Linked DNA regions of Bosea vaviloviae. The protein of the gene in region 1 interacts with the protein of each later gene in a pairwise test. Links are inferred from orthologs where the notes say so. Each region holds a gene or a part of one and is shown on either strand. Other genes may lie near its edges. The genes, in order: groL and grpE.

Evidence for each region.
Region 2: the proteins of groL (region 1) and grpE interact in binary tests that used the Escherichia coli proteins (3 or more experiments, as listed by UniProt). The link is inferred for Bosea vaviloviae from one-to-one orthologs.

Annotation. Positions count from the first base shown.
Region 1 is NZ_CP017147.1:2,583,664-2,598,423, forward strand. What follows is about bases 5,106-8,044. They hold groL (chaperonin GroEL), read right to left. Parts: upstream 7,425-8,044; coding sequence 5,787-7,424; downstream 5,106-5,786. Other genes in these bases: BHK69_RS12050 (ABC transporter ATP-binding protein/permease), read right to left, coding at 5,106-5,527; groES (co-chaperone GroES), read right to left, coding at 7,472-7,759; BHK69_RS12065 (MarR family winged helix-turn-helix transcriptional regulator), read left to right, coding at 7,978-8,044. In the rest of the region: BHK69_RS12030 (IS110 family RNA-guided transposase), read left to right, coding at 1-194; BHK69_RS12035 (ATP phosphoribosyltransferase regulatory subunit), read left to right, coding at 405-1,517; hisG (ATP phosphoribosyltransferase), read left to right, coding at 1,514-2,488; BHK69_RS12045 (META domain-containing protein), read left to right, coding at 2,685-3,170; more of BHK69_RS12050, read right to left, coding at 3,434-5,105; more of BHK69_RS12065, read left to right, coding at 8,045-8,433; BHK69_RS12070 (PaaI family thioesterase), read left to right, coding at 8,500-8,967; BHK69_RS12075 (LysE/ArgO family amino acid transporter), read right to left, coding at 8,970-9,578; BHK69_RS12080 (LysR family transcriptional regulator ArgP), read left to right, coding at 9,678-10,583; BHK69_RS12085 (helix-turn-helix domain-containing protein), read right to left, coding at 10,623-11,450; BHK69_RS12090 (hypothetical protein), read left to right, coding at 11,535-12,035; BHK69_RS12095 (VOC family protein), read left to right, coding at 12,059-12,433; BHK69_RS12100 (DUF3237 domain-containing protein), read right to left, coding at 12,549-13,007; BHK69_RS12105 (LysR family transcriptional regulator), read left to right, coding at 13,132-13,989; BHK69_RS12110 (DMT family transporter), read right to left, coding at 14,149-14,760.
Region 2 is NZ_CP017147.1:2,012,910-2,027,596, reverse strand. What follows is about bases 4,794-7,659. They hold grpE (nucleotide exchange factor GrpE), read left to right. Parts: upstream 4,794-5,852; coding sequence 5,853-6,467; downstream 6,468-7,659. Other genes in these bases: BHK69_RS09465 (alpha-ketoglutarate-dependent dioxygenase AlkB family protein), read right to left, coding at 7,107-7,659; BHK69_RS09470 (trimeric intracellular cation channel family protein), read left to right, coding at 6,471-7,091; BHK69_RS09480 ([protein-PII] uridylyltransferase), read left to right, coding at 4,794-5,744. Outside these bases: BHK69_RS09495 (ABC transporter ATP-binding protein), read right to left, coding at 16-798; BHK69_RS09490 (ABC transporter permease), read right to left, coding at 811-1,653; BHK69_RS09485 (aliphatic sulfonate ABC transporter substrate-binding protein), read right to left, coding at 1,669-2,640; more of BHK69_RS09480, read left to right, coding at 2,979-4,793; more of BHK69_RS09465, read right to left, coding at 7,660-7,790; dapB (4-hydroxy-tetrahydrodipicolinate reductase), read right to left, coding at 7,801-8,607; BHK69_RS09455 (Tim44 domain-containing protein), read right to left, coding at 8,752-9,729; BHK69_RS09450 (hypothetical protein), read left to right, coding at 9,924-10,235; BHK69_RS09445 (amidase), read right to left, coding at 10,610-11,854; BHK69_RS09440 (DUF2798 domain-containing protein), read right to left, coding at 11,856-12,083; BHK69_RS09435 (extensin-like domain-containing protein), read left to right, coding at 12,371-13,495; mepA (penicillin-insensitive murein endopeptidase), read right to left, coding at 13,607-14,554. UniProt on the Escherichia coli protein: Participates actively in the response to hyperosmotic and heat shock by preventing the aggregation of stress-denatured proteins, in association with DnaK and GrpE. It is the nucleotide exchange factor for DnaK and may function as a thermosensor.

The DNA.
Region 1 (14,760 bases):
GCGTCCGCAACACCTTGTACATGGCAGCGCTGGCCGCCATTCGGCACAACGGCGTCTTCAAAACCTTCTACGATCGCCTCACCACGCGAGGACGACCCAAAAAGGTCGCCATCGTCGCCGTCATCCGAAAGCTGCTCACAACCCTCAACGCAATCGTCAGAGACAACACCCCCTGGCGAATACAAAACTCTTGACCAACAACACAGCCGCTCATCCGACCCGGCTATGCCGGGCCACCTTCTCCCGATCAAAGTCGGCTGTTGCCGACTTTGACACTTGCTTTCCCATCTCGGGCAAGCCCGAGATGGGTGGGGAGAAGGAAGAGCGTTCACCCAATTCCCTAAAAACCGTCGAAAATACCGCACGCCGCTGCTAGGACAGCGGCCGCAACAGGATCAACCGCCGTGCCCGCCATCCGCGCCAGCATCGAGACCGTGATCGCGCTTTTCGCGCGCGAGGGCTATGGCCGCGCCGAGCCGGCGATCCTGCAGCCTGCCGACGTCTTCCTCGACCTCTCCGGCGAGGATATCCGCCGCCGCATCTTCATGACGCAGGATGCCGAGGGGCGCGACTGGTGCCTGCGCCCCGAATACACCATTCCCGTCGCGCTCGATCACATCGCCTCGGGCTCGACCGAGCCTGCGGCCTATGCCTATGCCGGCCCGGTCTTCCGCATGCGCTCGGGCGAGCCCGGCGAGTTCTCGCAGGCCGGGCTTGAATCCTTTGGCCGCACGGATTTCGCCGCTGCCGACGCCGAGATCATGGCGCTGACGATCGAGGCCGCCGCCGCGCTCGGGCTCGCCCGGCCGAAAATCGTGATGGGCGATGTCGCCTTGCTCAACGCCTTGCTCGACGGGCTCGCCGTGCCCCAGGGCGCCCGCCGCCGCTTCATGCGCGCGGCCGTGCAGGGTAAGGGCGCAGATGCCGTCGCCGCGCTCGACGCCCCGCAGCCTGAGGGCGATGCCGCTCATGCTGGCCTGCTCAAGGCGCTGGAAGGCCAGGATCCCAAGGCGGCAAAAGCCTTCGTCGAGGACGTCTTGTCGATCGCCGGCATCTCGACGGTGGGCGGCCGCACGGCCGGTGACATCGCCGAGCGCTTCCTGGCGCGGGCGGCCGAGCGTGAGAACCCGGTCAATGCCGACGTCAAGGCGCTGCTCGGCCAGGTGCTCGCCATCTCCGGCGATCCCGACACGGCGTCCGCCTCCCTGCGCGCGCTGGCCGAGCGCGCCTCGCTCGATCTCGGTCGTGAGCTCGACGCCTTCGACGAGCGCACCGGCTTCCTGGCCGTGCGCGGGGTCGATGTGACGCAGATCGCCTTCGCCGCCGGTTTCGCCCGCAATCTCGACTACTACACCGGCTTCATCTTCGAATTGCACGATGCCGCCCGCGCTGACGGCAAGCCGGTCGCCGGCGGCGGGCGCTACGACCATGTGCTGGGGCGGCTCGGTGCCGCCAGCGCCATTCCGGCCGTGGGCGCTTCGCTCTGGCTCGACCGGTTGGCTGGAGACAAGTCATGAGCGATCCGGCCCTCGTCCTCGCCGTTCCCTCCAAGGGCCGGCTGCAGGAGAACGCCACCGCCTTCTTCGGCCGCGCCGGGCTGAAATTCGTGCAGTCGCGCGGCGCACGCGATTATCGCGGCACCATCGCCGGGCTGGAGGGGACGGAGGTCGCCTTCCTCTCTGCCTCGGAGATCGTCGCCCAGCTGGCTTCGGGGGCGGCCCATCTCGGCGTCACCGGCGAGGATCTGGTGCGCGAGCAGGTTCCCGATGCGGATGCCGCCGTCGCGATGCTGACCCCGCTCGGCTTCGGCCACGCCAATGTCGTCGTCGCGGTGCCCCAGGCCTGGATCGATGTGCGCACCATGGCCGATCTTGACGACGTCGCTTCGACCATGCGCGTCCGCCAGGGCCGCAAGCTGCGCGTCGCCACGAAATATGTGAACCTGACCCGCCGCTTCTTCGCGCAGCACGGTCTTGCCGATTACCGCATCGTCGAGAGCCTGGGTGCGACCGAGGGAGCACCGGCCGCCGGCACGGCCGAGATCGTGGTCGACATCACCACGACCGGCGGCACCCTGGCGGCCAACGCCCTCAAGGTGCTCGACGATGGCGTGATGCTGGCGTCGGAAGCCAATCTCGTCGCCTCCGTGCGGGCGCCCTGGGGCGCAAGGGCGCGCGCTGCCGCGACCGCCATCCTGTCGCGAATCGCCGCCGAGGAAGAGGCGCGCACCGTGCGCGAGATCCGCGCCCGCGATATCGGCGCGACGCCGGAAGCGCTCGAGGCGATCACCAGTCAGTTCGGCGCGAGGCTGCCTTTCGGCCTGGCCGGGCAGGGCGGCGTGCAGGTGCTGCACTGCCCGGAGAAGTCGGTCTTCGCGCTGGTCGAGCATCTCGCGCGCTCGGGCGCGGACGAAATCACGGTGAGCGCGCCCGATTACGTCTTCCGCAAGGCCAATCCGCTGATCGAGCGGCTGCTGGCACGCATCTGACCGTCGCGCCGGGAACGGCGCGGCGGAGATTGCTCATGTCTGCGGGCTCAGGCCCCATAAATCCCGCAATTCGGGTCCATGGCTCACCTTCCTGATTGATCCCGGAACAATACGCCGTTACGCGCTTTCAACAGGGAGAACCCGTGCGCTATCGTCACGGGCGTGACTGCGGATGTAGATGACTGCGGGTGATAGAATGACGAACCGACGCCTTGGCTATGCCGCCCTTCTCGCCGCACTCGTACCGATGGCTTCGCTCATCGCGGGGCCTGCCGAGGCCCAGCGTCGCGGTAGCGGCCGGGCCGCACCCCAGGAGCAACAGCAGCAGATTCCGTCAGCCCAGCAGGAGAAGTCCTTCCCGGTCGGCGCCTCCTGGGCCGCGAGTTCGCTGAACGGCAAGCCGATCTCCGACCGCCGCGCCACCTTCCTGATCGACGCCAATCTGCGCGGCACGGGCTTTGGCGGCTGCAACACCTTCTCGGCTGCCGCTTATCCGCTGCGCCAGCAGGGCCTCGCAGTCGGGCCGCTCGCCCTGACCAAGCGGGCTTGCGAAAAGGGCCTGCTCGATTTCGAGCGCGCCTATCTCACCGCGCTGCGCGCCGCCCGCAGCTGGGACCTCGTCGACGGCAAGCTGATCGTCAAGGGCGCGGCCGGCGAACTGCGCTTCGATCGCGGTCTCTGAGCGTACGCTTCGATAATCTGCACTGTTGTTCCGGGGCAGGCCGCAAGCCTGAGCCCGGAACCCATGGACACGCCACTATCCGTCATGGTCGGGCTTGTCCCGGCCATCCACGTCTTCGCTGGTCAAGGCCTGTGTTCAAGACGTGGATGCTCGCCACAAGGGCGAGCATGACGAACTGGAGAGGCCTCGTGGTTATGGGGGCGGGCCCATGGCTGCGCCATGCCCCGGCATGACGGCGTGTTTCCGAGCACAAACAACCTGCCCTAGCCGACCATCTCGCGGCTTTCCGCCTTGGGGCTGAAGGTGCCGTCCTCGTTCGGCTGCATGATCACGATCGAATCATGCATCGCCCGCAGCGTCGAGCGATGGCCGATCGAGACGATCCTGGTCTGCGGCAGCGCCTGCTCCATCGCGGCATAGATCTCGCCTTCGAGCTTCTCGTCGAGCGAGGCCGTCGCTTCGTCCAGGAACAGCCAGTCGGGCTTGGCCAGGAGGGCGCGCGCCACGGCCAGGCGCTGTTGCTCGCCGCCGGAGAGCCGCTGGCCCCAGAGATCGACCTCGTCGAGCCGCTCGTAAAGGTGGCCGAGCTTGGTCAGCTGCATCGCCGCCTTGATCTCGGCCTCGTTATAGGTATCCAGCGGCGCGGGATAGGCAAGCGCCGCACGCAGGCTGCCTTGCGGCAGATAGGGGCGCTGCGGGAGCAACATGATCTCGGCACCGGCCGGGATGCCGACCTTGCCCTGGCCGAAGGGCCAGATGCCGGCAATGGCGCGAAACAACGTCGACTTGCCCGAGCCCGAGGGACCGATGACCAGCGTCCGCCGGGTCGTGCCCAGGTCGAGATCGTTGACGCGCACGATCGGCTGGCCGTTGGGCAGGCTCAACGTGGCTTCATCGACATGCATTGCATCGCCCTTGGCGGGCACCTCATGGATGCCCTTGTCGCCGGCATTGGCGGCCTGCGCCTGAGCGATCGCAGCCTCGAAGGTGGTGAGGCGGTTGATCGAGGCGACATAGGACGCGATCGACTGATAGCGGTCGATGAAGAAGGACATCGCGGTCTGGACCCGGTCGAAGGCCGAGGCGACCTGCGTCATGATGCCAAGCGTGATCTTGCCCGAGAAATAATGCGGCGCGAGCAGGATATAGGGCACGACGACATTGGCCTGGCCGAAGGAGAGCGTGAAGGTGGTCAATCGAACGCGCGCCCAGACGAGCCTGTAGAAATTGCTGACGATGTCGCCGAAGCGCTCGCTCAGATGCTTCTGCTCGGCATTCTCGCCGCGCATGAGGGCGATCTGCTCGGAATATTCGCGCAGCCGCGCCAGCGAGAAGCGGAAATTCGCCTCGCGCTTCTCCTGTTCGAATTCAAGCCCGATCAGCGGCTTTCCGATCATATGGGCGATCCAGGTCGCCGCGACGGAATAGATCAGCGCCATCCAGAAGATGAAGCCGGGGATGGTGATGTCCGTGCCGGGCAGGACGCTCGCGACCGGGATCGACCACAGGATGATCGAGAAGGAGACGAGCGTGGAGACCTGGGTGAGCAGGGGCAGCGCGAAATTATAGGTCTGGTTGACGAAGGCGCGGGTGTCCTCGGCGATGCGCTGGTCGGGGTTGTCGGCATTTCCGGCGAGCGAGACCCTGTAGTGATTGGAATTGCCGAGCCAGGCGGCGCTGAACTTCTCCGCCATCCAGCGCCGCCAGCGGATCAGCAGCGTGTAGTTGGCGACGATTTCGATCAGGTTGGAGACGACTGAGATCGCCGCCCAGACGCTGAACACATAGATCAGCTGATACCAGAAGCTCCCCGCATCCTTCTCCTGGATCGCGTTGTAGAAATCGCGGTTGAAGAAGGACAGCCTGAGCGAGATCGCGACCTGCAACTGATTGAGGACGACCAGGAAAACCAGCAGGAGCGTGCCGAGGCGGCCGGCGCCGATCCGAAACGGCTTCAGGGGCCACAGATGTCCCGTGGTCAGCTCCGGGGCCTCGAAATAGGGCGAGGCCAGTCGCGCGATGCGCGCGATGCCGGGGACGAAGGAGATGGCGTAGACGATCAGGCCGAAGACCGCGATCGTGATCGTCAGGCTGGCCGGCGGCACGAGCGCCTGCCAGGCCTGAGGCCAGGCGCCGGATTGGGCGACCAGGAAGGCCGCGCCGGTGAGCACATACTCGACGCCGAAGATGATCGAGAAGATCCTGAGGAAGGTCGCGATCGCGACGGCCCGCCATGTCGCCGCGGCAAGCAGCAGGCCGATGACGCCCATCCCGATGGCTCCGGCGCTGCCGCTCTGCTGGCCGAGGATGAGGGCAATCACGGCAAGCACGGCGACGGCGATGCTCAAAGGGCGCATGGGCGAGGATCCTGCGGGAATGGCGGGGGATGACGAGATGCCATCGCGATTCTGACCATGTCGCAGAGGATGCGGCCATTCAATGGCGGCACCGGAAGATCAGCAAATTGTCATCGGCCGGACATGAAAAAGGCCCGGCTTGCGCCGGGCCCTCGTATCGTTTTCCAGAGTTGGAAAGCGTGGATCAGAAGTCCATGCCGCCACTGGAACCGGGCATGCCCGGTTCCAGAACCCTTGGAAGATGGGCGTTTGGATTTCCTCAGAAATCCATGCCGCCCATGCCGCCGCCGCCCATCTGGGGCATCGGGGAGTCCTTCTTCGGCAGCTCGGCGATCATCGCCTCGGTGGTGATCAGCAGGCCAGCGATCGAAGCCGCGTCCTGGATCGCCGTGCGCACGACCTTGGTCGGGTCGATGATGCCCATCTTGACCAGATCGCCGTAGACGCCGGTCTGGGCATTGTAGCCGTAGGCGTATTCCTTCGACTCGAGGAGCTTGCCGACCACGACCGCGCCGTCATCGCCGGCGTTGTCGACGATCTGCTTGGCAGGCGACATGATCGCCTTGCGGACGATCTCGACGCCGGTCTTCTGGTCGTCGTTCTGGGTCTTGATCGCCTTGACGGTCGAGAGCGCGCGCAGGAGCGCCACGCCACCACCAGGAAGAACGCCTTCTTCCACGGCCGCGCGGGTCGCGTTCAGGGCGTCGTCGACGCGGTCCTTCTTCTCCTTGACTTCGACTTCGGTCGCGCCGCCGACGCGGATCACCGCGACGCCGCCGGCGAGCTTGGCCAGACGCTCCTGGAGCTTCTCACGGTCGTAGTCCGAGGTGGTCTCCTCGATCTGCGCCTTGATCTGCGCGACGCGGCCCTCGATGTCCTTCTTCTTGCCGGCGCCGTCGATGATCGTGGTGTTCTCCTTCTCGATGCGCACCTTCTTGGCGCGTCCGAGCATGGCGAGCGTCACGGTCTCGAGCTTGATGCCGAGATCTTCCGAGATCATCTGACCGGCGGTCAGGATCGAGAGATCCTCAAGCATCGCCTTGCGGCGATCGCCGAAGCCCGGAGCCTTGACGGCCGCGACCTTCAGGCCGCCACGGAGCTTGTTGACGACGAGCGTGGCCAGAGCCTCGCCCTCGACGTCCTCGGCGATGATCAGCAGCGGCTTGCCGGTCTGAACAACGGCCTCGAGGATCGGCAGCATCGCCTGGAGCGAGGACAGCTTCTTCTCGAAGATGAGGATGTAGGGGTCTTCCAGCTCGGCGACCATCTTCTCGGCGTTGGTGATGAAGTAGGGCGAGAGATAGCCACGGTCGAACTGCATGCCCTCGACGACGTCGAGCTCGGTCTCGGCGGTCTTGGCTTCCTCGACGGTGATGACACCCTCGTTGCCGACCTTCTGCATCGCGGTCGCGATCATCTTGCCGACCGACTCGTCGCCGTTCGCCGAGATGGTGCCGACCTGCGCGACTTCCGCGTTGGTCGTGACCTTCTTGGAGTTCTTCTTGAGGTCGGCGACGATGGCTTCGACAGCCAGATCGATGCCGCGCTTCAGATCCATCGGGTTCATGCCGGCGGCAACCGACTTCAGGCCTTCGCGCATGATGGCGGCGGCGAGAACGGTGGCGGTCGTGGTGCCGTCGCCGGCGGCGTCGTTCTGCTTCGAGGCCACTTCGCGCACCATCTGGGCGCCCATGTTCTCGAACTTGTCGGCGAGCTCGATCTCCTTGGCGACGGTGACGCCGTCCTTGGTGATGCGCGGGGCGCCGAACGACTTGTCGATCACGACGTTACGGCCCTTGGGACCGAGCGTGACCTTGACGGCGTTGTTGAGGATTTCGACGCCGCGCAGCATGCGGTCACGTGCGTCGGTGGAGAACTTGACGTCTTTGGCAGCCATAAGAGCTACTCCTTACATGAAAACGGGGATGGGCGGTCGCTTGGCGTTCAGCCGATGACGCCCATGACGTCGGATTCCTTCATGATCAGGAGATCCTGGCCATCGATCTTGACCTCGGTGCCCGACCACTTGCCGAACAGGACGCGATCGCCCTTCTTGACGTCCAGCGGGGTCAGCTTGCCGGCTTCGTCGCGGCCGCCCGGGCCGACGGCGATGACTTCGCCCTCTTGGGGCTTTTCCTTGGCGGTATCGGGGATGATGATGCCACCCTTGGTCTTCTCTTCGCCATCAAGGCGACGGACCACAACGCGGTCATGCAGCGGACGGAACTTCATGGTTCTGTCTTCCTCTTGGATCTAATTTCGATGCGGGCGCAATCTCAAGAACCCGCGATGGGCACCTGTTAGCAGTCTCGGATGTAGAGTGCTAACCGATGGCGCGGAGATAGGCGCGTCCCCCCGGAGAGTCAAGAAATCATCCCGCCTTAAAGTGAACGCGGGCGTGACGCCGGAGGCTTGCTGCCAAAGCTGGTTGAACACGCTAGCATGGCGAGATGACGACAAACGCGCCCGATCCCCGGCTCGACGATATCGCCCGTTCCTGCGTGGCGCTGCATGTGCGCATGACCGCGCGGGCGGTGACGCGCGCCTATGACGAGGCGATGCGCCCGAGCGGGTTGAAGATCACGCAGTTCGTGCTGCTCTCGGCTCTGAGCACCGGCGCCTGGCGCTCCGTCACCGAATTGGCCGAGCGCTTCGCCCTGGAGCGCACCTCGCTGACCCGCAATCTGCAATTGCTGGCGGCCGAGGCGCTGATCGTTCCCGTGGAGTGCAAGGGCCGCGCCTCGGTCTATGCGGTCACCGAAAAGGGCAGGGCGGCGATCGAGGCCGCCATCCCCTATTGGCAAGCGGCGCAGGAGCGGATCGCGGGCGGGCTCGGCAAGGAGCGCTGGAGCGAAACCCGCGAGGGCCTGAAAGCGCTGCGCCGCGTCGCACGCCTGGCGGATTGAGACGCGGCTTGACCGGCGGCCCTTTCGCCACTTATCGTGTATCTACACAATAGGCCGGAGGCAGCGATGGCGCGCAAGTTCGGGGTGGTGACGCGGGACGTGCTGCTCGCCGAGGACGGGCTCGGTTTCCTGCGCGGTATAGTCGAGGGCCGCCATCCCGGCCCGCCCATCGCGGAGGCGATGGATCTCGATCTCGTCGAGGTCGAGGAGGGGCGCGTCGTCTTCGTCGGCAAGCCCTCGGCGCGCTTCTTCAATCCGCTCGGCACGATCCATGGCGGCTGGACGGCGACGATCCTCGATTCCGCCATGGCCTGCGCCGCGCACACCACGCTGAAGGCGGGCGAGGGCTACACGACGCTGGAGATGAAGCTCAACTATGTCCGCCCGGTCATGCCCGATAGCGGCACGGTGCGCTGCGAGGGCAAGCTGATCCATCGCGGCGGCAGCGTCATCACCAGCGAGGGCCGGTTGACCGATGCGCGCGGCAAGCTGCTCGCGCATGGCTCCGAGACCTGCATGGTGCTGCGCGGCTGAGATCAGGTGCTCAGCGCCAGCCTGGCCGCGATCATCCACATCGTGGCGGCGATGGCGGCCTCCAGGGCCCGCCATGCTGACGGCTTGGCGAAGAACGGGCGCAGCCAGCGCGCGCCATAGCCGAGCCCGAAGAAGAACAGGAAGGAGGCGGTGACCGCGCCCGCGCCAAAGGCGGGTTCGAACCCGGGAAACTGCGTCGAGATCGTGCCGACCAGCACGACGGTGTCGAGATAGACATGCGGATTGAGCCAGGTCAGCGCGAGACAGGTTATCAGGGTCTGCCGCAGGCCCGCCGCCTCGCCATCGCCGGTGACGAGCGCCTCATTGGAGCGCAGCGCCGCATGCAGGCTCTTTGCGCCATACCAGAACAGGAAGGCCGCCCCGGCGTAACGCATCACCGGATCGATCCAAGGCGACAGCTCGGAGATCTGCCGGAAGCTGCTGACGCCGAGCGCGATCAGCACGGCGTCCGACAGCGCACAGGCGAGGCAGACGGCGAGGACATGCTCGTTGCGCAAGCCCTGGCGGAGCACGAAGGCGTTCTGCGCGCCGATCGCGAGGATCAGGCTCAGGCTCACGCCGAGGCCCGTCAGATAGACCGTCACGTTCATGCTGTGGCTCTCCGGCTGCCGGGGTGGCATCGGAGCTAGCTGCCGCCACGGGATTAGGGTAGTTAATGCTGCTAAGGCAGATTAAGCGGTGCTAATGCCATGCTCGATTACTCCGCATTGCGCGCCGTTGCCGCGGTGGTCCAGGCCGGCAGCTTCGAGCAGGCCGCCCACAGCCTCAATGTCACGCCATCGGCTATATCGCAGCGCGTCAAGCAGCTCGAGGAGCGCCTCGGACTGGTGCTCATCGTCCGCGGCGCGCCCTGCGTCGCGACCGAGAAGGGGGCATGGCTGTGCCGGCATATGGAACAGGTCGGGATGCTCGAAGGCGAATTGCTCAGGCATTTGCCTGCCGCCGGGATCGGCGCTGCCCGCCACAAGGTCACGCTGCATGTCGCGACCAATGCCGATAGCCTCGGGACCTGGTTCCTCAAGGCCGTCTCGCATTTCACCCGGCGCTCCGAGCATCTGCTGAACCTCGCCGTGGACGATCAGGACCATACGGCCGAGTGGCTGCAGCGCGGACATGTGGTGGCCGCGGTGACGAGCCTGGGCAAGCCGGTCCAGGGCTGTCGGCGCGTTGCTCTCGGCGCGCTGCGCTATCGCGCGACGGCCAGTCCCGATTTCATGGTGCGGCATTTTCCAAAGGGCGTCACGCCAGACGCGCTCGCCCTGGCGCCGGCCCTGACCTTCAACCAGAAGGACCGTCTGCAAGGCCAGTGGCTCCAACAGGTCGTCGGGCGGAAGTTCGCTCATCCCACCCATTGGCTGCCATCGACGCAAAGCTTCGTCGATGGCGCCGTGATGGGCATAGGCTGGGGCATGAATCCGATCCAGCTCGTCGACCAGCATTTGCGCTCAGGCCGCCTGATCGAGCTGATCCCCGATACGCCGATCGACATTCCACTGTTCTGGCAGGTCAATCGCCTGTCCGCCGATCATCTGGCGGAGTTGACCCGCGAGGTCGTCGCCGTTGCCAGGAGCGAGCTGGTCGACGGAAAGCTGTGAGCGGGCGGCCTGAACAAGGGCGCATGGTCCTAACAGCTTCTAGGCGGAGCGGCGGCCCTGGCTCGCGCGATAGGCGCTGGGGCTTTTGCCCATCGCCAGCCGGAAGTGGCGGTTGAAGGTCGAGAGATCGCCGAATCCGCAATCGAAGGCGATCTGCGCGACGCCGTGCTCCGAGCCGCGCAGCAGGAGCGCGGAGCGATGCAGGCGCGTCCTCAGCAGGAACCGGTGCGGCGTCATGCCGATCAGCGCCTTGAACGTCCGCAGGAAATGATACGGGCTCATCGCCGCCTCGCGGGCGAGTTGGGTCAAGCTCAGCGTCTCCTCGGAGCGCGCCTCGATGCACCGCAGGGCCCGGGTGATGCGGCTGGTGTCACGCGCCGTCGGCGCGGCGGTTGCGGGCGGCTCGTCCGCGAGCGTTGCCGCCACCGCACCGGCTAGCCGGACGGCGAGCTCCTCATAGGCGGCAGCGCCGCCGCCGCTGGTCGCCGTCTCGGCCATCAGATCCGCAAGTGCCGGAGATGGCGGCAGATGGGCGCGCGAGAAAGCAAGCCGCCGCACGCTAGGGACGCCGGCAAGGATGTCTTCCAGATAGGCCGGATCGAACTGGAAGGCGAGGCAGCGGTCGCCAGCCGCATGCTCGTGGCCGCACTCGAAGCAGGCTCCTTGATTGCCGAGCAGGAGTGCGCCCGGCGCGAGCAGCGCGGCGCCCTGGGCGGAGCGGTAGCTGAAGCTGCCGCTGGTTACCGCCGCGATGCAGCAGTGAGAGTGTTGTTCCTCGAAGGCGCGGTCGTCCGGCCCGGCGGTGCAGATGATGTCCCGCACGCGCCAGCCGGGGCCCGAGGCCAGAAGATGCGAGGTCGCAGTCATCGCCGCAGTTTAGCAATTTTCCCCAAGCGCCGGGAGGGGCGGGGGCTCTATCCCAGGGAACATGTCCTCAGCGGGAGCCCGAACATGGCAGCAGCGTCAGCGCCCTTCCTCGACATGCTTCACGCGGATGCGCCTGCGCCTGACAGGGTCGGCGGGATGGCGCTCTATGGCTGGCTCATCGGTGCCTGGACGATGGACGCCGTCATTCATGCCGATGATGGCGCCCGGCACGAGGCCAAGGGAAATATCGGCTTTGGCTGGGTTCTGGAGGGGCGCGCGATCCAGGATGTCTGGATCCTGCCCGGCTTCTTCCACGGCACGACGCTGCGGGTCTACGACCCTGCGCTCGATGCCTGGCACATCCTTTGGAGCGACCCGCTGAAGCAATATTACGCGCGCCAGATCGGCCGCGCCGAAGGCCGTGACATTGTCCAGCTCGGCAAGACCGGGGACGGCGTCGCGATACGCTGGCGCTTTACCGAGATCGCGCGCGATTCCTTTCGTTGGCTTGGCGAATCCTCGCCCGATGACGGTGTGAGCTGGAGGCTGCAGGCCGATGTCCAGGCACGCCGTACGACCCACTGACCCGCTCTGAAAAGGAGATGACCATGCTCGATCATGTTTCCATCGGCGTTGGCGAGATCGCCCGCTCGAAGCGCTTCTACGATGCCGCGTTCGGCGCGCTCGGCTATCGCTGCCTCAGCGAGGACGAGGGCTCATTGGGCTATGGCCGGGACGCTGTCGCCTTCTGGCTCGGCGCGGTCGCGACGCCGGTGCCGCCCGACCCCGGCTCGAACCTGCATTTCTGCTTCGTCGCGCCGACGCGGCAGAGCGTGGATGCGTTCCATGCCGCCGCGATCGCGCAGGGCGGAGCGGATAACGGCCGGCCCGGCCTGCGGGAATCCTATGGTCCCAACTACTATGCGGCTTTTGTGGTCGACCCGGATGGCTATCGCATCGAGGCCTATTGCGCCGCCGCCTGAGATCGAGGCCGTCAGCGCCGGCTGACCGCGATCGCTGCCGCTGGGATCATGATCAATGGGCGTTCGAGACGCGAGCGCTATGGTTTTCATCCTGTCCCGGCACGAGGCCGGCGCCTTAGAGCACTTCGAAGACGTCGTATTCGACGCCGCCCGGACATCGTCCGCCCATCGCGACCGCGACAATACCGTTGAGCCATGCGTGCGCAGGCGCGGCGGTCTCGAAATACGGCGTCGTGCGCAGATAATACTCGGAAGCGTCGACCGTTTCGCCGCGCCCCAGACGCTCGTCGACGGCGTCAGGCGCGCGTCTGACACCGCGATAGGTCATGAGGATGAGATCTCCGTCATCGGCGACCAGCAGGAGCCTGACATCTTGCTGAAATGTGCCATCGGCGCGAGCAAGCAGGAGATCGGAGCCGATCATCGGTGATACCGCGCCGTTCAGGCGCTCTCCACGGAAGTGTCCGCCCGAGACGGGAAAGATGCGCCGGCCGCCGGCCGGCGTCCGGCCTAGATCCAGCGGCGGGTGAAGGGTGATCAGGAGTGTAAACAGGTGTCGAGATTGCAGGGACATGACCAAGCTCCTATTCTTGCCCCGACCCTGAACCAGGGCGCCCTGTCTCCAAAACGAGCTTTGCTTGTCGTCATCACAAGAGAAACTGACCAGTAGAGATTCTGGTCATGTGAAGAAGCTGATCATGCGGCCCTCCCTGGAATCTCTGCGAGTCTTGGAAGCCTGCGTCTCCGCCCGGAGCTTCGCACGGGCGGCCGAACGCCTGTATCTGACGCCGGCGGCGGTCAGCCTGCGCATGCGTACGCTGGAGTCCGAACTCGGCCAGCCGCTTTTCACGCGTGCTGGACGGCGGGTGGTCCCGACGGTCGCCGCCTCTGTGCTGGCGAGCCACGTCCGCAAGGCGCTGGATGGAATTGCCGGCGCGCTCGATGAATTTCAGGCGGCGACGCCACCGCTCAGGCTCACGGCGCCGCCGACATTCGCATCACGTTGGCTTGCGCCGCGTCTGGCGCGCCATCCTGTGCCGGGAGCGCCCGTCATCGAGGTCGACGTTTCCGCGGATATCCGTGACCTTGGCGCGTTCGACGTCGCCATAAGAACCGGCCGCGGCGGATGGGCGGGGCTTGAAGAATATCGGCTTGCGCCGGTTGAAGTGACGCCGATGCTGGCACCGTCCCTGCTCGGGGCGCGGACGCTCGATGCGCCGGAGGCGCTGGCTGACTTCGACCTTTTGCCGCATCCCGACTGGGATCAATGGTTCAAGGGTGCGCAATGCGGGGTCGCGCAGGGCCTGCGCTTTGCGGCGGTCGATTACCCGACGCACGAGCTGGACGCCAGCGCGGCGCTGGCGGGCGTCGGTGTGGCGCTGTTGTCGCCCTTGTTGTTCCGGCCGCTTTTGACTGAGGGCGTGTTGATCGCGCCGTTCCAATACGTGCTGAGCGGGCCGGCCTGGCATTTTGCGCTGATGCGCAACGACGACCCCCGCCTGGCGCCCCGGCAGTTTTGCGCCTGGCTTTGCGAGCAGGCCCGGGAGGCGGCATGATCGCGGCCGGAGGGATGAGGCGGCCTGCCCGTCATTGCGGCCATGGCCGCCGACATCAGCGGAAATCCGGCAGCTTCGCATCGACCCTGTTGAGGTGCGGATCGCTGATATGGACGTCCAGCGTCCGCAGCCCTTTCGGCGGCGAAGCGCGCTCCGCGCCTACCTCCGGCTGACCGCGATCGCGCCCGCGACGATCAGCAGGGCGCCGGCAAAGGTCGTGAATAGCGGCACCTCGGCGAACATCAGGTAGCCGAGCAGACTAGCCCAGATCAGCGCGGTGTATTCGAGCGGCGCGAGACGTGACGCCTCGGCGCGGGCATAGGCGGAGACCAGCATGAAATGCCCGCCGACCGCCAGCGCGCCGGCAAGCGTGTAGGTCGCGATGTCGGCCCAGCTCATCGGCACGAAGGCGAGCGCGGCGGGGATGGCGAGGCACAAGGCCGGCCCGCCATTCTGGAACAGCACGATGATCGCCGGATGCTCCTTCTGCGCGATGCGCCGGAGCAGGACCAGATTGAAGGCATAGGCCACGGCCGAGAACAGGGCGGCGGCGACGCCGAGCTCGGCGTTGCTGACATGGCCCTGCAGGCGCGGCCAGACCATGATGAGCATGCCGGCGAGGCCGAAGCCGAGTGCCTGGAAGACGCGTCCGCCGAGCTTTTCCTTGAGCAGGAGGGCGCCCAGCAGCGCGACGAAGACGGGGGCCAGGAAGGAGAGCGTCAGCGCCTCCGCCATTGGCAGGACCGAGAGCGAATAGAAGAAGCTGCTGGC
Region 2 (14,687 bases), 570 kb from region 1 along the record:
GAGCCGGGCAGCGCCTTACCACCACATCCCCGCCGTCTCGGCGGTCTTGTGCTGCTGCGGCTCCTCGTCGCGCAGCGAACGATCAAGCGTGCGCAAAACCTCGCGCTTGCTCGCCTCGAAGGAGGGCGAGAGCCGATCGCGCGGGCGGGCAAGCGGATTGTCGAGCTCGTCGAAGATGCGGCCGGGCTTGGGCTGCATCACGATGATGCGGTCGGCCAGGGTCACCGCCTCCTCGACATCATGCGTGACCATCACCACGGTCGGCCGGCTTTCCTGCCAGAGCGCCAGCAGATGGCCGTGCAGGCTCGCGCGCGTCGTGGCGTCGAGCGCCGAGAACGGCTCGTCCATCAGCAGCAGCTTCGGCCGGGTGATCAGCGCCCGGGCGATGGCGACACGCTGCTGCTGGCCGCCGGAGAGCTCGCGCGGCCAGCGTTTCTCATAGCCGGCGAGCCCGACCCGGACGAGCGCATTGGTCACCAGCCCCTCGCGCTCGAAGGCGGAGAGATGCGAGAGCCCGAAAGCGACATTGTCGGTGACGCTGAGCCAGGGAAACAATCGCGGCTCCTGGAAGATCACCCCGACATCGGCGCGCGGTTCATGGATCGCCTCGCCATCGAGCAGGATGCGCCCGGCGCTCGGCCGGTCGAGGCCCGCGATCAAGCGCAGCAGGGTGGTCTTGCCGCAGCCAGAGCCGCCGACAAGGGCGAGGATCTCGCCCGCCGCCACGCTGGCGGAGATCGCCGACAAGGCACGCGTGCCGTCGGCATAGGTTTTCGAGAGGGTCTCGAAGCTCAGCATCGGGGATGCCTTTCAGAGCGTGTCGCGGCCGAGATCCTGCCAGGCGAGGAAGGGCCGCGTAATGGCGAGCAGCAGCCCGTCGGCCAGCTTGCCGAGTACGGCGAAGCTGATGATGGCCGCGATGATGGTGTCGGGGCGGCCGAGCTGCTGGCCGTCCACGAGCAGGTAGCCGAGGCCTTCGCTCGCGCCCATGATCTCGGCTGCGACCACGAACATGAAGCCGAGGCCGAGGCCCGAGCGCAGCGAGGTGAACCAGGCCGGCAGGATCGCCGGCAGCAGGACGCGCCGGACCATGGCGAGCCGGCCGAGCCGGAAGACGCGACCGACCTCGACGATCTTGCGATCGATGCCCTGGATCGCGGCCGCCACCCCGAGATAGACCGGGAAGAACACGCCGACCGCGATCAGCGCGACCTTCGAGGCCTCGAAAATGCCGAACCACAGGATGAACAGCGGCACCCAGGCAATCGAGGGGATCGCGCGCAGCGCCTGAAGCGTCGGGTCGAGCAAGCCGCGCGCGACGGGTAGAGCCCCCGTCAATGCACCCAGAACCGTGGCGACGCCCGCTCCCAGCCCGAAGCCGGCGGCGACGCGCCAGAGCGTCGCCGTGACATGGGTCAGGAGCTCACCCGAGGCCGCCAGGCCCCAGAGCGTCCGCCCGACCACGCTGGGCGGCGGCATCAGCCGGCCATTGGCGATGCCGGCCCGGACCAGAAGCTCCCAGAGCGCGGCGAGCGCGATCGGCAGCAGCCAGCCGGCGAGACCGAGGCGACGAGAGCCGGGGCGACGAGAGCTGGCGCCGGGCGAGCCCGGGGTTTTCGCCTGCGTCGCGGCCGCGATCTCCAGCGGGCTCATCGCGCCTCGACCGCCTCAGTTCGTCGCGGCGAAGCGCCGGTCGAGCAGATCGTCGACGGCCGCTTTGATGTCGGTCGTCGCGGGCAGCACGCCGGCTTCCTTCAGGGCGAGGCCGGCAGCGATGATCGTATCGGCTTGCGCCTGGCCGATGCTGGAATGCGTCAGCTCGGTGCGGGTGAGCTGGCGCTCGATCACGACGTCGGAGAGCTTGGTGTAGTCGACCAGCGTCTTCTTCAGCTCGGCCGGATTGGCGAGCGCATAGGTGCGCGCCTCCTCATAGGCGGCAATGACCTTGCGCACGAGGGCCGGGTTTTCCCTGGCGAAGGCCTCGCGGACATTGAGGATGCCCCAGGTGTTGTCCTCAGCCTTGCGGTGGAAGAGTTTTGCGCCGCTCTCGACCTCGGCCGCCGCCATCAGCGGGTCAAGTCCTGCCCAGGCGTCGACATCGCCGCGCTCCAGAGCGAGGCGGCCATCGGCATGCTGCAGCAGGACGAGCTTGACGTCCTTCTCGGTCAGCTTGGCCTCGGCCAGCGCCCTGACCAGGAAGATATGCGGGTCGGTGCCCCGCGTCACGGCAACGCGCTTGCCCTTGAGGTCGGCGACCTTGGTGATCTCGCTCTTGGCGCCGGTGACCAGGGCCGTCCATTCCGGGCGCGAATAGACATAGATCGACTTGATCGGGTTGCCGTTGATCTTTCCGATCAGGGCTGCCGCGCCGGCGGTCGAGCCGAAATCGAGCGAACCGGCATTGAGGAATTCGAGCGCCTTGTTGGAGCCGGCCGACTGAACCCAGCGCACGGCGATGCCCTCGGGGGCGAGCGCTTTTTCGAGGATGCCGCGCTCCTTCAGCACGAGGCTGACGGGGTTATAGGTCGCGTAGTCGATGCGGATTTCCTTGGGGGCCTGCGCGAAGACGGATGTGGCGCCCAGGGCAAGCGAGGTGGCGACGAAACCGGCGATGGCGCGGCGGCGTGTGATGATGCTCATGATCGATCCCTTGTTGCGATGACGCGCAGGGATCGGGACCGACTCGCAAGCCTGCCCTTGGCCCCGACGCTTTAGCTGCACTTATTTCGCGCCCGCAAGCTGCTGGCTCAAATCGGCGCGTATCCGTCTTTTAGGTCCACGCGTTCTGTTTGTCAAACACGACATCCGGCGATGTTGAATTGTAAATTACACGTACTCGTAATGTGTAATTTATCTGCTTTGCGAATCCCGCCGGCATGTTAACGAGCGGAATGGGCCGAGGCCGCATGGCCCGGAATCGAGGGTGAGCCGCCGTGTCGTCCGTCGCCGATCAGCCGCGCCTCGCGCTCGCCGAGGTGCTGGAGAACCCCGCCCAGGCCGTCGCGAAACTCATCGCCCGATTGGGCAACCCCTCGACCACCGAGATGCGCCAGGCGCTGGTGGCGCATCTGCGCCGCGTGCTCGATGAAGGCCACGCCTCGGCCAAGGATCTGCTCGCCGGCCCACGCAACGGCCTCGCCTGCGCCGAGCGCATCTCCGAGACGATGGACGGGATCGTCGCCTGCCTGCATATCGCAGCGAGCGAGCATTTCTACCAAGCGGTCAACCCGTCGCAATCCGAGCGCATCGCCGTCGTCGCGGTCGGCGGCTATGGCCGTGGCACGCTCGCGCCGGGCTCCGATGTCGACCTGCTGTTCCTGTTCCCGCACAAGCAGACCGCTTGGGGCGAGAGCGTGGTCGAGGCGATGCTCTACCCGCTCTGGGACCTGAAGCTGAAGGTCGGCCACTCCGTGCGCTCGATCGATGACTGCATGCGCGAGGCGCGCGCCGACATGACGATCCGGACTGCGCTGCTCGAAGCGCGCTTCCTCATCGGGGACAGGTCGCTCTTCGACGAGATGGTGCGCCGCTTCGGGGCCGAGGTGATGGAGGGCACGGCGCCCGCCTTCACCGAGGCCAAGCTCGCCGAGCGCGAGACGCGGGTGCGCCGCGCCGGCACCTCGCGCTATCTGGTCGAGCCCAACGTCAAGGACGGCAAGGGCGGCCTGCGCGACCTCAACACCTTGTTCTGGATCGCGAAATACGCCTATCGCGTCGATGATGTCAGCGAACTGGTCGCAGCCGGCCTGTTCGACCGCAAGGAACTCGTGATGTTCCAGCGTTCGGAGGAGTTCCTCTGGCGCGTGCGCTGCTGGATGCATTTCATCACCGGCCGGGCCGAGGAGCGCCTGTCCTTCGACCTCCAGCGCCAGGTCGCCGCCGCGATCGGCTATGCCGGGCGCAGCGGCCAGGCGCCGGTCGAGCGTTTCATGAAGGCCTATTTCCTCGTCGCCAAGGATGTCGGCGACCTGACCGCCATCGTCTGTGCGGCGCTGGAGGCGCGCCAGCAGAAGCCGCGCGCCTCGCTCTCGCGCCTGCTCGGCTCGTTTGCCAAGCGCAAACGCGTGCGCGCACTCGGCCATCCCGATTTCACGCTGAAGAGCCAGCGCCTCAACGTGATCGACGACGACGCCTTCCGGCGCGATCCGGTCAACCTGCTGCGGCTCTACGAGATCGCCAGTCGCGACGACATCGCCATCCACCCCGACACCAGCCGGCTGGTGACGCAGTCGCTGCGCCTGGTCACGGCGCAATTGCGCCACGATCCCGAAGCCAACCGCATCTTCCTGGAGATCCTGACCGGGCGGCGCTCGCCGGAGCCGGTGCTGCGGCGGATGAACGAGTCGGGGCTGCTGGGGCGCTTCATCCCGGATTTCGGCCGCATCGTCGCGATGATGCAGTTCAACATGTATCACCACTATACGGTCGACGAGCACCTGATCCGTTCGATCGGCGTCTTGGCGGAAATCGATGCCGGCGTTCTCGAAATCGAGCATCCGCTCGCCAACGAGATCATGCCGAACCTCGCCAATCGTCGCGCGCTCTATGTCGCGCTGTTCCTGCACGACATCGCCAAGGGCCGGCTCGAGGACCACTCGATCGCCGGCGCCAAGATCGCCCGCAAGCTCGGCCCCCGGCTGGGCCTGAGCGAGGCACAGACCGAAACAGTCGCCTGGCTGGTCGAACACCATCTCGACATGTCGACCGTCGCCCAGAGCCGCGACCTCGGCGACCCCAAGACGATCGAGACCTTTGCCGCGACGGTGCAGACGCTGGAGCGGTTGAAGCTCTTGCTCATCCTCACCGTCGCCGACATCAAGGCGGTCGGCCCCGGCGTCTGGAACGGCTGGAAGGGCCAGCTCCTGCGCACGCTCTATTATGAGACCGAGATCGTGCTCGCCGGCGGCTATTCCGCGATCGAGCGCAAGGCCCGCGTCGAGAAGAAGCAGGATGCGCTGAAGGAACAGCTCGCCGATTGGCCCGAGACCGAGCGCAACGCCTATCTCGCCCGCCATTATCCACCCTACTGGATCAAGACCGAGCTCGCCCGCCAGGAGAAGCACGCCCGCTTTCTCAGGCAGGCGGAGAGCGAGGGCCGCACCACAGCGACCGCCGTCGAGACCGACCAGTTCCGCGGCATCACCGAGCTCACCATCCTGGCGCCCGACCATCCGCGCCTGCTGGCGATCGTCACCGGAGCCTGCGCGGCGGCCGGCGGCAACATCGTCGACGCGCAGATCTTCACCACCACCGACGGGCTCGTGCTCGACACGATCTCGGTCTCGCGCGCCTTCGACCGGGACGACGACGAACTGCGCCGGGCCGAGCGGATCGCGGCCGCGATCGAGCGCGCGCTGAAGGGGGAGATCAAGATCGCGGATCTGGTGGCGCAGCGCCGCGCCCCGCCGCCGCGCGGCCAGACCTTCCAGCTCGCGCCCGAGGTCATCATCGACAATGTGCTCTCGGCCCGCCACACCGTGCTCGAGGTCTCGGGGCTCGACCGGCCCGGCTTGCTCTACGACCTGACCACTGCGATCGGGAAGCTCAACCTCAACATCGCCTCGGCCCATATCGCCACTTTCGGCGAGAAGGCGGTCGACGTGTTCTACGTCACCGACCTGACGACGGCGAAGATCGTCTCGACCGCGCGCCAGCTCGCCATCCGCAGAGCGCTGCTCGACGTCTTCGCCTTCGATCACGACAAGCCGGCCGCAGCCAAGGCCAAGGCACCCGTGCGCGCTTGATTTCGCAGGCAACAAGCCCGATATCGGCCCGGAACGCCGTTGCGCCCTTCGCCTGCGCCGGCCCCCGATCCGCCTGGAATTGCGATCTATTTGGAATTGGATGACGCCATGACGCAGAAGCCTGCGAAAGAAGAGCCCGAGATCGACACCGCGACCAGCGAGGAACTGGCCAATGAAGCCGCCTCCAATGCCGAGGCCGATCTCGCCCGGCTGGAATCCGAGCGCGACGACTTCAAGGACAAGCTGCTGCGCACACTGGCCGACATGGAGAATTTGCGCCGGCGCACCGAGCGTGAGATCTCCGACGCCAAGGCCTATGCGGTAACGAGCTTCGCCCGCGATATGCTGGCCTCGGCCGACAATCTGCGCCGTGCGCTGGAGAGCGTGCCCGAAGCCGCGCGCAGCGGAGCCGAAGCGGCTCTGGCAGCGCTGATTGAAGGCGTCGAGCTGACCGAGCGCGACCTGCTGAAGACGCTGGAGCGCCACGGCGTGCGCAAGATCGATCCGCAGGGGGAGAAGTTCGATCCCAACCTGCATCAGGCGATGTTCGAGGCGCCCGATGCCGAAACGCCCAAGGGCATGGTCTCCAAGGTCGTGCAGTCAGGCTACAAGATCGGCGAGCGCGTGCTGCGGCCGGCCCTGGTCGGCGTCTCGGCCGGCGCGCCCAAGCCGCAGGAACCCTCGACCCCGGACACCTCCGGCAGCACTCCGTCCGGCCACTGAGACGTGCTCGAAACCGCCGGCGTCGCCGTCTTTGCATTGACTGGCGCGCTGGTCGCGACCCGCAAGGGCATGGACCCGTTCGGCTTCATCCTGCTCGCGACGGTGACCGGCGTCGGCGGCGGCACGCTGCGCGATCTCCTGCTCGGGCGCCTCGTCTTCTGGGTGCGCGATCCCAGCGATGTTCTCGTCTGCTCGGGCGTCGCGCTTGGCGCCTGGGCCATCGCTTATCTGAAGCCCGGCATGCTCGATGGCTGGGCCGGCAAGCGCCTGCTGATCTGGGCCGACTCGGCCGGGCTTGCGCTCTTCGCCGTTGCCGGCACGCTGAAGGCGCTCGATGTCGGCGTCTCCTCCCTGTCAGCGATCGCGCTCGGCGCGATGACCGCCTCCTTCGGCGGCATCCTGCGCGACATCCTGGCCGGCGACCGGCCGATGGTGCTGTGGAGCCGCGATTTCTACGTCACGGCCGCAGCCGCGGGGGCAGCGATGACCGCGCTTCTGTCGAGCCTGGTGATCGAACCGGTCATCGTCATGCTCGTCGGCCTCGCGACCACCTTCGGCCTGCGGGCTGGGTCGATCCTGTTCGGCTGGTCGTTCCCGAACCTGCCGGGCTCGGGATCGTCCTGATGAGTCACTCCGGCCTCATTGTTTTAACGCGTTTTCTTCACGCGAACCGGTATCCACTTCGCTCGAAAACGCTCTCGTCACACGCCGCAATGTCAGATTGATCCGCCCGCCCTGCGGCAACAGGCTCGACGAGCCCGCCAGGATGCGGTCGATGCCGTGATAGGCGAGCCTGGCCTCCCCGCCGAACAGCAAGACATCGCCCGAGGCAAGCTTCAGCGACACCGTCTTGCCGCCCCGCTCCGTGCCGCCGATGCGGAACATGGCGGTGTCGCCCAGCGACAATGACAGCACCGGCGCCTCGAAATCCTGCTCGTCGCGGTCCTGATGCAAGCCCATCTTGGCGCTCGCCTCATAGAAATTGACCAGGCAGGCCTCGGGCGGATGCGGATAATCCGCAAGCTCCCGCCAGGCCTGCGTCAGCAGCGCCGGCATCGGCGGCCAGGCCAGGCCCGTCTCGGGATGGAGCGGCTGGTAGCGGTAGCCGCGCTCATCGGAGACCCAGCCGAGCGAGCCGCAATTGGTCATCCGCACCGAGAAGGGTTTTCCGGTCCTGGGCATGCGCGGGGAGAAGAACGGCGCCTGCCGCGCCACCTCGCGCAGATCGGCGACGAGCGCGGCCTGCGCCTCGGCCGGGAGGTAGCCTGGCCAATGGATTACGCCGGGCGCGATCGCGAGGCGCGTCATGCCCAGTTGCGTCATTCCCGGACGCTCAGAGACTGTCGAGCCCGAGCACATCGGCCATGGAATAGAGTCCGGGCTTGCGGCCCCTGCCCCAGAGCGCGGCCTTGACCGCGCCCTGTGCGAAGAGACTGCGGTCCTCCGCGATGTGGGAGAGCTCCAGCCGCTCGCCGGTCCCCGCGAAGATCACCTTGTGGTCGCCAACCACGGTGCCGCCGCGCAGCGCCGCGAAACCGACCGTGCCGGGCTGCCGCGCGCCGGTGTGGCCGTCGCGCACGGCGACGCGGGCATCAGCCAGATCGACCGCCCGGCCCTCTGCCGCCGCCTCGCCCAGCATCACGGCCGTGCCCGAGGGCGCATCGACCTTCATGCGGTGGTGCATCTCGACGATCTCGATGTCCCAATCCGTGCCGAGCGTGGCCGCGACCTTGCGTACGAGGCCGGCCAGCAGATTGACGCCGAGGCTCATATTGCCGGAGCGGATGATGGCGGCATGGCGGGCGGCAGCCTCCAGCTTCGCCAGGTGCTGCGGCTCCAACCCGGTGGTGCCGACGATATGGGCGATGCGCGCCTGCGCGGCGAGGGCAGCGAAGGAGACCGTGGAGTCAGGCGTCGTGAAATCAAGTACGCCCTCGGCCTCGACGAAGGCCGGCAGGGCCTCATCGGTCACGTCGATGCCGCAGGCCGGCAGGCCGGCGAGCACGCCGGCATCCTGCCCGACCACACCAGAACCCGGCCGCTCGACCGCAGCCGACAGGACACAGCCCGGCGTCTCATGGATCGCTTTGATCAGCATCCGGCCCATGCGCCCGGCGGCGCCGACGACGACAAGACGCATGTCGCTCATGAGAAGAACTCCGGAAAGCAGGTTGGCCTATCCGCCCGCCTATAGGACGAATCCGGCAGGTGCGACACCCAAAACCCGGGTCCAACAAAAAACGGCCGGGTTGCCCCGGCCGTCATGTCATTCAGTATCGCTGGATCAGGCTGCGGCCTGGATCCCCGAGAGCTTCCAGGCGCCGCCCCGCGTGCGCAGGAAGGTCCAGTGTTCGGTGACCTCCTGGGGAACGGTGGCGTTGCCATCGACGACCTTGCCGCTGGCGCGCTCATACAGCGCGTTGATCAGGCTGAAGCGCATCGCGACCGTGGCGTAGTCGGCATCGCCCTCGCGCCAGGCTTCCGCGAGGTCGCCCTTCAGCAGCTTGACCTCGGAGACGCGGTCGACAAGGCCCTTTTTGGCGTTGCCCGAGAGATCCTCGTCGAAATAGCCGAACATCTCCGGCGTGACGTGCTGGCGCAGGCCGGCCTCGTCCTCATTGGAATAGGCCGCGTTGACCTCCGTCAGCAGGCGCTCGAAGGCGCTGAAATCCTCGCCCGTCAGCTGGATCGGCTGGGTCTGCGGCGCGGCGGAACCGCCGCCCATCATACCCATGCGGGCGGCCTGGTTCTGGGCCTGCGGCTGGTAGGCCTCGCGCGGCAGCGGCGCGCCGGCGCCGGCGAGCTGCGGCTCGGAACGGCGACGGAAGAAGCGCAGAGCCAGCCAGATCAGGCCGCCGATCAATGCGATCTGCATCAGGAAGCCGAAGATGCCGGCGAGCGATGCCAGGCCGCTGAAGAAGCCGGAGCCCGACAGCATGCCGAACAGGCCCGCGCCGAGCAGGCCGGCGCCGAGGCCCATCATCAGGTTGCGCGCCATCGAAGGCCGGGCCGCCTGGGCGGCGGCGCCGGCGGCAGCGCCCGCCATCGGAGCGGCAGGCGACGGCGTCGCGCTGCGCTGGAAGGGCTGCGCCCCGTTGGGGGCAGTATCCGTTCGAGCCGGCGCGGATTCGGTGCGCGAGCCGCGGCTGCCGGAGCTCTTGCCACCGCCAGGCCGCGCCTCGGCGACCATGGGGACGATCAGCAGTGCACCAGCGAGAAAAGCGATGGCCCGGCCGCGCCGGGCGAGCAAAATCAGAGACATGGTTCCTCCCGGAGCCCCCCTCGGGCTCTCTTGCCGTCAATATGGTCGGCCATCACAGCGGTTACAAGACCGATCTCGCCAAGTATCTACGACTAAAGTCGTAGTTCTCTCCGGCAAAGCATTTGAGAGCCATCTGGAGACGTGCTAGTTTCGGTTTGCTTGACCGGCTTGGCCGGCAGCGGAGGGATCGAGCCATGCGCAGGATCTCATCGGGACTGGTTCCGGCGCTGCCGCAGCCTTGGCTTGCGGCTTTGGCCCTGTTGCTCCTGCTCGGCGCGTCGGCCCGGGCCCAAGACCGAGTCCAAGACCGCGCCATACCTGTCGATCCGCCGCGTCTGGCGCAGTCGCCCGAACCGCTCTGCTACTGCTGGAGCGAGGGCCGCAAGATCGCCGAAGGCGCCATCGCCTGCATCAGGACGACGCAAGGACGGCGATTGGCCGCCTGTGGCCGGGTCATCAACATGATGTCCTGGGAGGTCACCGAGAACCCCTGCCCGGAAAGCTAGAGTATCGGCCCGAAAAGTGGGAACCGGTTTTCGGGGCATGCCGATGCATAATCAAAGCCCCAAAACGAAAGCGCCGCCAGGAGTTTCCCCGGCGGCGCTCGTCAAAGGCTCTTGTGGTCCATTCGACTCGAGACTGACGTCTGTCAGAACGCTCCCAGCACGATTGCCATCATGAAAATGAAGGCCGCACCCATGACCAAACGGTCGAGACGTAGCGTGAGGCTCATCACATCCTCCTGTGTCATTGACCTGTCGCGAGGCTAGCAGAACTGGCGAAGGCTGCAAGGGGGCAGCAAGGTGACGAGAAGGGGGCGCAGCCAAGAGTATGGCTAAAATTTGATTAAAGCATTGAATTATTTTGGGGACAGTTTCGGTTAGCGGATTGGTTCAACACGCGTTTCCAGCGCCTTCGCCACTGCGATGACACGATCATCGGCGCCAAATCCAGCTATGACCTGAATCCCGACCGGCAGACCGCGCGGGCCGCGCATCACCGGGATCGTCAGGCATGGCACGCCGAGCAGGGTCCAGAGCCGGTTGAAGCGGGCATCGCCGGTCGAGGCCAGTGTGTCGGGCGCCTCGCCGGGGGCGGCATAGCTCACCACGACATCGACCTGGCCGAAGAAGGCGCGGGCCGCGTCGCGGCCACGCCGCGAGATCCGGCGCGCCTCGTCATATTGCGCCGGCGTGACGCTGCGGGCGCCGTCGAGATAGGCGCGCAGCTTCGGCGCGATCTGCTCGCGATGCTCGGCATATTCCCAGGCCAAGGCTTGCGTCGCCTCAAAGCCCTGCAGCGGCACATGGGCATGAAAGGCCTCCGACAAGGCCTGCGGGCTTTCGAGATCGACCAGTTGCGCCCCAGCCCCGGTCGCGATCTCGCAGAAGCGTTGCAACGCTGCCTCAGCAGCCTGCTCGGGCGCGCCGGCGAAATCCTGCCGGGTCACGCCGATGCGCAGGCCCTTCAACTCCGCCGCGGCGGCGTCCAGTTCGGGCCGGCCCGTAATCGTGGCGAGCGCCAGGCCGAGATCATCGGCGCTTGCCGCCATCAGGCCCAGCGTATCGAGCGACCAGGAGAACGGCTTCACGCCGACTGTCGGCAGCAGCGCATAGGACGGCTTGATGCCGGCCACGCCGCAATAGGCGCTCGGCCGGATCACCGAGCCGCCGGTCTGCGTGCCGATTGCGAGCGGGATCATGCCGGCCGCCACCCCTGCAGCCGAACCCGCCGAGGACCCGCCGGGGCTCGCGCTGAGGTCATGGGGATTGCGGGTCGGCGCCGGATCACTGGCGGCGAAGGCGGTGGTGTGGGTCTTGCCGGCGACGGTCGCACCAGTGGCCTTCAGCATCATCACGACGGCTGCGTCGGAGCGCGGCCGCCAGCCCTCATAGATCACCGAGCCCATCTGCGTCGGCAGATCGGCTGTGTCGATAATGTCCTTGACCCCGCAGGCGATGCCGGCAAGCGGACCCGCTCCCGCGACGAGCTCGGCCGGGCGGCTGGCGAAGGCCTGGATGGACGGCTCGGATTCGGCGATCCGCGCAGCGCTCAGCGCCAGCGCACCGGCTGCCGTGATCTCGCCCGCCGCAATCCGGCGCAGGATGTCGCGCAAGCTCTGCATGCTACTCTCCAATGACCTTGACGATGAGGGCCGTCCCTCGCCGTGCGAGCGGGATCGCGAGGAAGGCGGCGCCGGCCGCGCAAGGCCAGGCGATGACGAAGGCGTGCAGCCAATGCGCCACGAAATCCGGCGGGAAGCCGAGATTGAGATAGGTCACCAGCGCCGTCATCAGGAAGGCCATGACGCCGGCCATGAGCACGGGAAAGATGAAACGGGCCTTGCCTGTCATGGCTGACGATCTCCGGACACTTCATGCTGTCTCGCATGCGGCGTGCCAGCCGCACCAGCCTGCTTTCGGACATGGCTGACTGCGGCGATCGCCCGTTCATAGCCCTCGCCATGGCCGACGTCTTTCTCCATCGTCCCCAGGCGATCGAGGCGCGGGATGACCTTGGGACAGCCCTCAGTGGCGCCTTAAGATCCCGTTAACCGCAGCGCCAAAGTTAATCCGGCTGTTGCGCCGCGGGCTCAGGCGGTTGAGAAACCGTTCACCAAACGGGTCGCATTTGATCGGTCATGCGACGCGTTCACCTCACCCTCATCGCTCTTGGCGTGATCGGCGCCGGCCTTGCCGGCTGCGGAAAATTCCAGAAGCCGCAGCGTGCGGCCTGGCGCGACCAGGCCGAAGCGGAGTGCCTGGCCTCGCGCCAGGTGCAGCTCTCCTCCTATGTCAGCCTGCGCAGCAAGCCGATCGACGGCCCCGGCACCTGCGGCATGGAAAAGCCGCTGAAGGTCGCCGCCTTCGCCAATGGCGGCATCGGGCTGACGAGCTCTGCCACGCTCGCCTGCCCCGTCGTCGCGACCACCGACAAATGGCTCGCCGAAGTCGTCCAGCCGGCCGCCCAGAACGTTCTCGGCGCGCAGGTCATCGAGATGCGCGCCGGCTCCTATTCCTGCCGCGCCATGAACAACGGCACCGGCACCAGCCGCACCTCCGAACACGCCTATGGCAATGCGCTGGACGTGTTCTCCTTCCGGCTCAATGACGGGCGCAACATCACGGTCAAGGACGGCTGGCGCGGCTCGCCGGAGGAGCAGAACTTCCTGCGCGAAGTGTTCGTCGGCGCCTGCGAGAACTTCTCGACCGTTCTCGGACCGGGCTCGAACGTGTTCCACTACGACCATATCCATATCGACCTGGCCCGGCATGCCAAGGGTCGGCACATCTGCAACCCGGTCATCAAATACACCCCGAACTACAATCTGCCGCCGCCGGATCCGGCGCGTCCGTATCAGTCGGCGCAGCGCGGGCAGCAGCGCGACGAGATCGGCGCACTCATCGCCGGCGGTCCAATGCTGCGCCAGCCAGGCGATGGATTGCGGCCGCCGGGCTCGGTGCAGGGCGGCTATCCCGTCGCGACCAATCGCGGCGGCCAGAGCCTCGACGCGCAAAGGCGCTTCATCGAGGAGCCCGCGAGTGAACCGCTCAACCAGTCGCGCTACCGGCCTCAGCCGCTGCCGAGCGAACAGCGCGGCCCGCTGACCTTGCCGGGTTCGGTGCCGCCGACGGAAGAGGTGATCGTCGGCGACGACGAGGGCACCGGTGTGCTCGACCAGGAAGGCATGGAGCAGGCCAAGCCCGTGATCACGCCGCAGAACGATCCGTTCGCCTATAGCTCTGGTCGCACGCAGCGTCGGTAGCTGAAACCAGGCATCGAGTTAACCGCGCCACGTCATTGCGAGCAATCTAGGGGACGTCGCGCGCGCTGCTCTGGATTGCTTCGCTGCGCTCGCAATGACGGTAGAGGCCGGTCACCGCGACAGCAGCACCTGCCGGCACTCGGCTGGCAGCGCGTCGAGCGACATTGGCGGCTTGGGCTTCGGCGCCGGGCCGGTGCGCGGCTTCTTCGGCGCGAAGAAGGCGGTGCGCTGGCGCTCGATCCAGCCCGAGAGCTCCTCGCCGCAGCCATCGCCGAAATTGGGCGGCTCCTGGCCCTGGCACCCCTCCATTCCCGCCGGGCAGACCATCCGGACATGGAAATGGTAGTTGTGGCCCCACATCGGCCTGACCTTGTTGAGCCAGGCACGATCGCTCCCGGCCTCGCGGCAGAGCGCCACTTTCAGCGCCGGGTTGACGAAGATGCGCTCGACGCGCGACTCATTGGCGACGGTCTTGATCAGCTTGGTCTGCGCCGGCGTCCAGTTCTTCGGATCGATGTCGCGCCAGTCGGCGCGGGCCATGTTGACGGCCGGCATGTTCTCGCGCTCGCTGCGGTCGAGCCGCTCCCTCGGCATCGGCGTCAGCCAGAGATCGGCGTCGAGGCCGATCTGGTGCGAGGCATGGCCGGTCAGCATCGGCCCGCCGCGCGGCTGCGAGATGTCGCCGACCAGGATTCCCGGCCAGCCATTGATCTTCGGCACGTCGTGCGCGAGCTTTTCGAGATAGTCGATCAGGATCGGATGGCCCCAGTTGCGGTTGCGATTGAGCCGCATCACCTGCCAGCTCGGCCCATCGACCGGCAAAGCGGTCGCGCCCGCCAGGCAGCCGCGCGCATAGGAGCCGATGGCGCGGGCGCGCATATCCGCCGGCGCGGTCTTCTGGCCGAAGAGCGCACGCGCCGCGTCGGGAAAGGCCGCGATATTGGCAGCGCGGCGCCGCGCCTCCTCATCAGCCGTATCCTGCGCATGGGCGAGCGCCGGGACGACGATGCCCGAGAGCAGGACGAAGACGGCGGCGATTCGGCGGTTCAGGGCGCGCATGAGCTGAGAATCGGCGCGTTGCCCCCCAAAGGTCAAGACCAGGCGTGGGCGCAAATGCCGGTGGACAAGTCCCTACCGAGGCGGCAGCCTACCGGCAAGCAGCAAGCGGGCCTCAAGCCCCGCGGCACGGTCC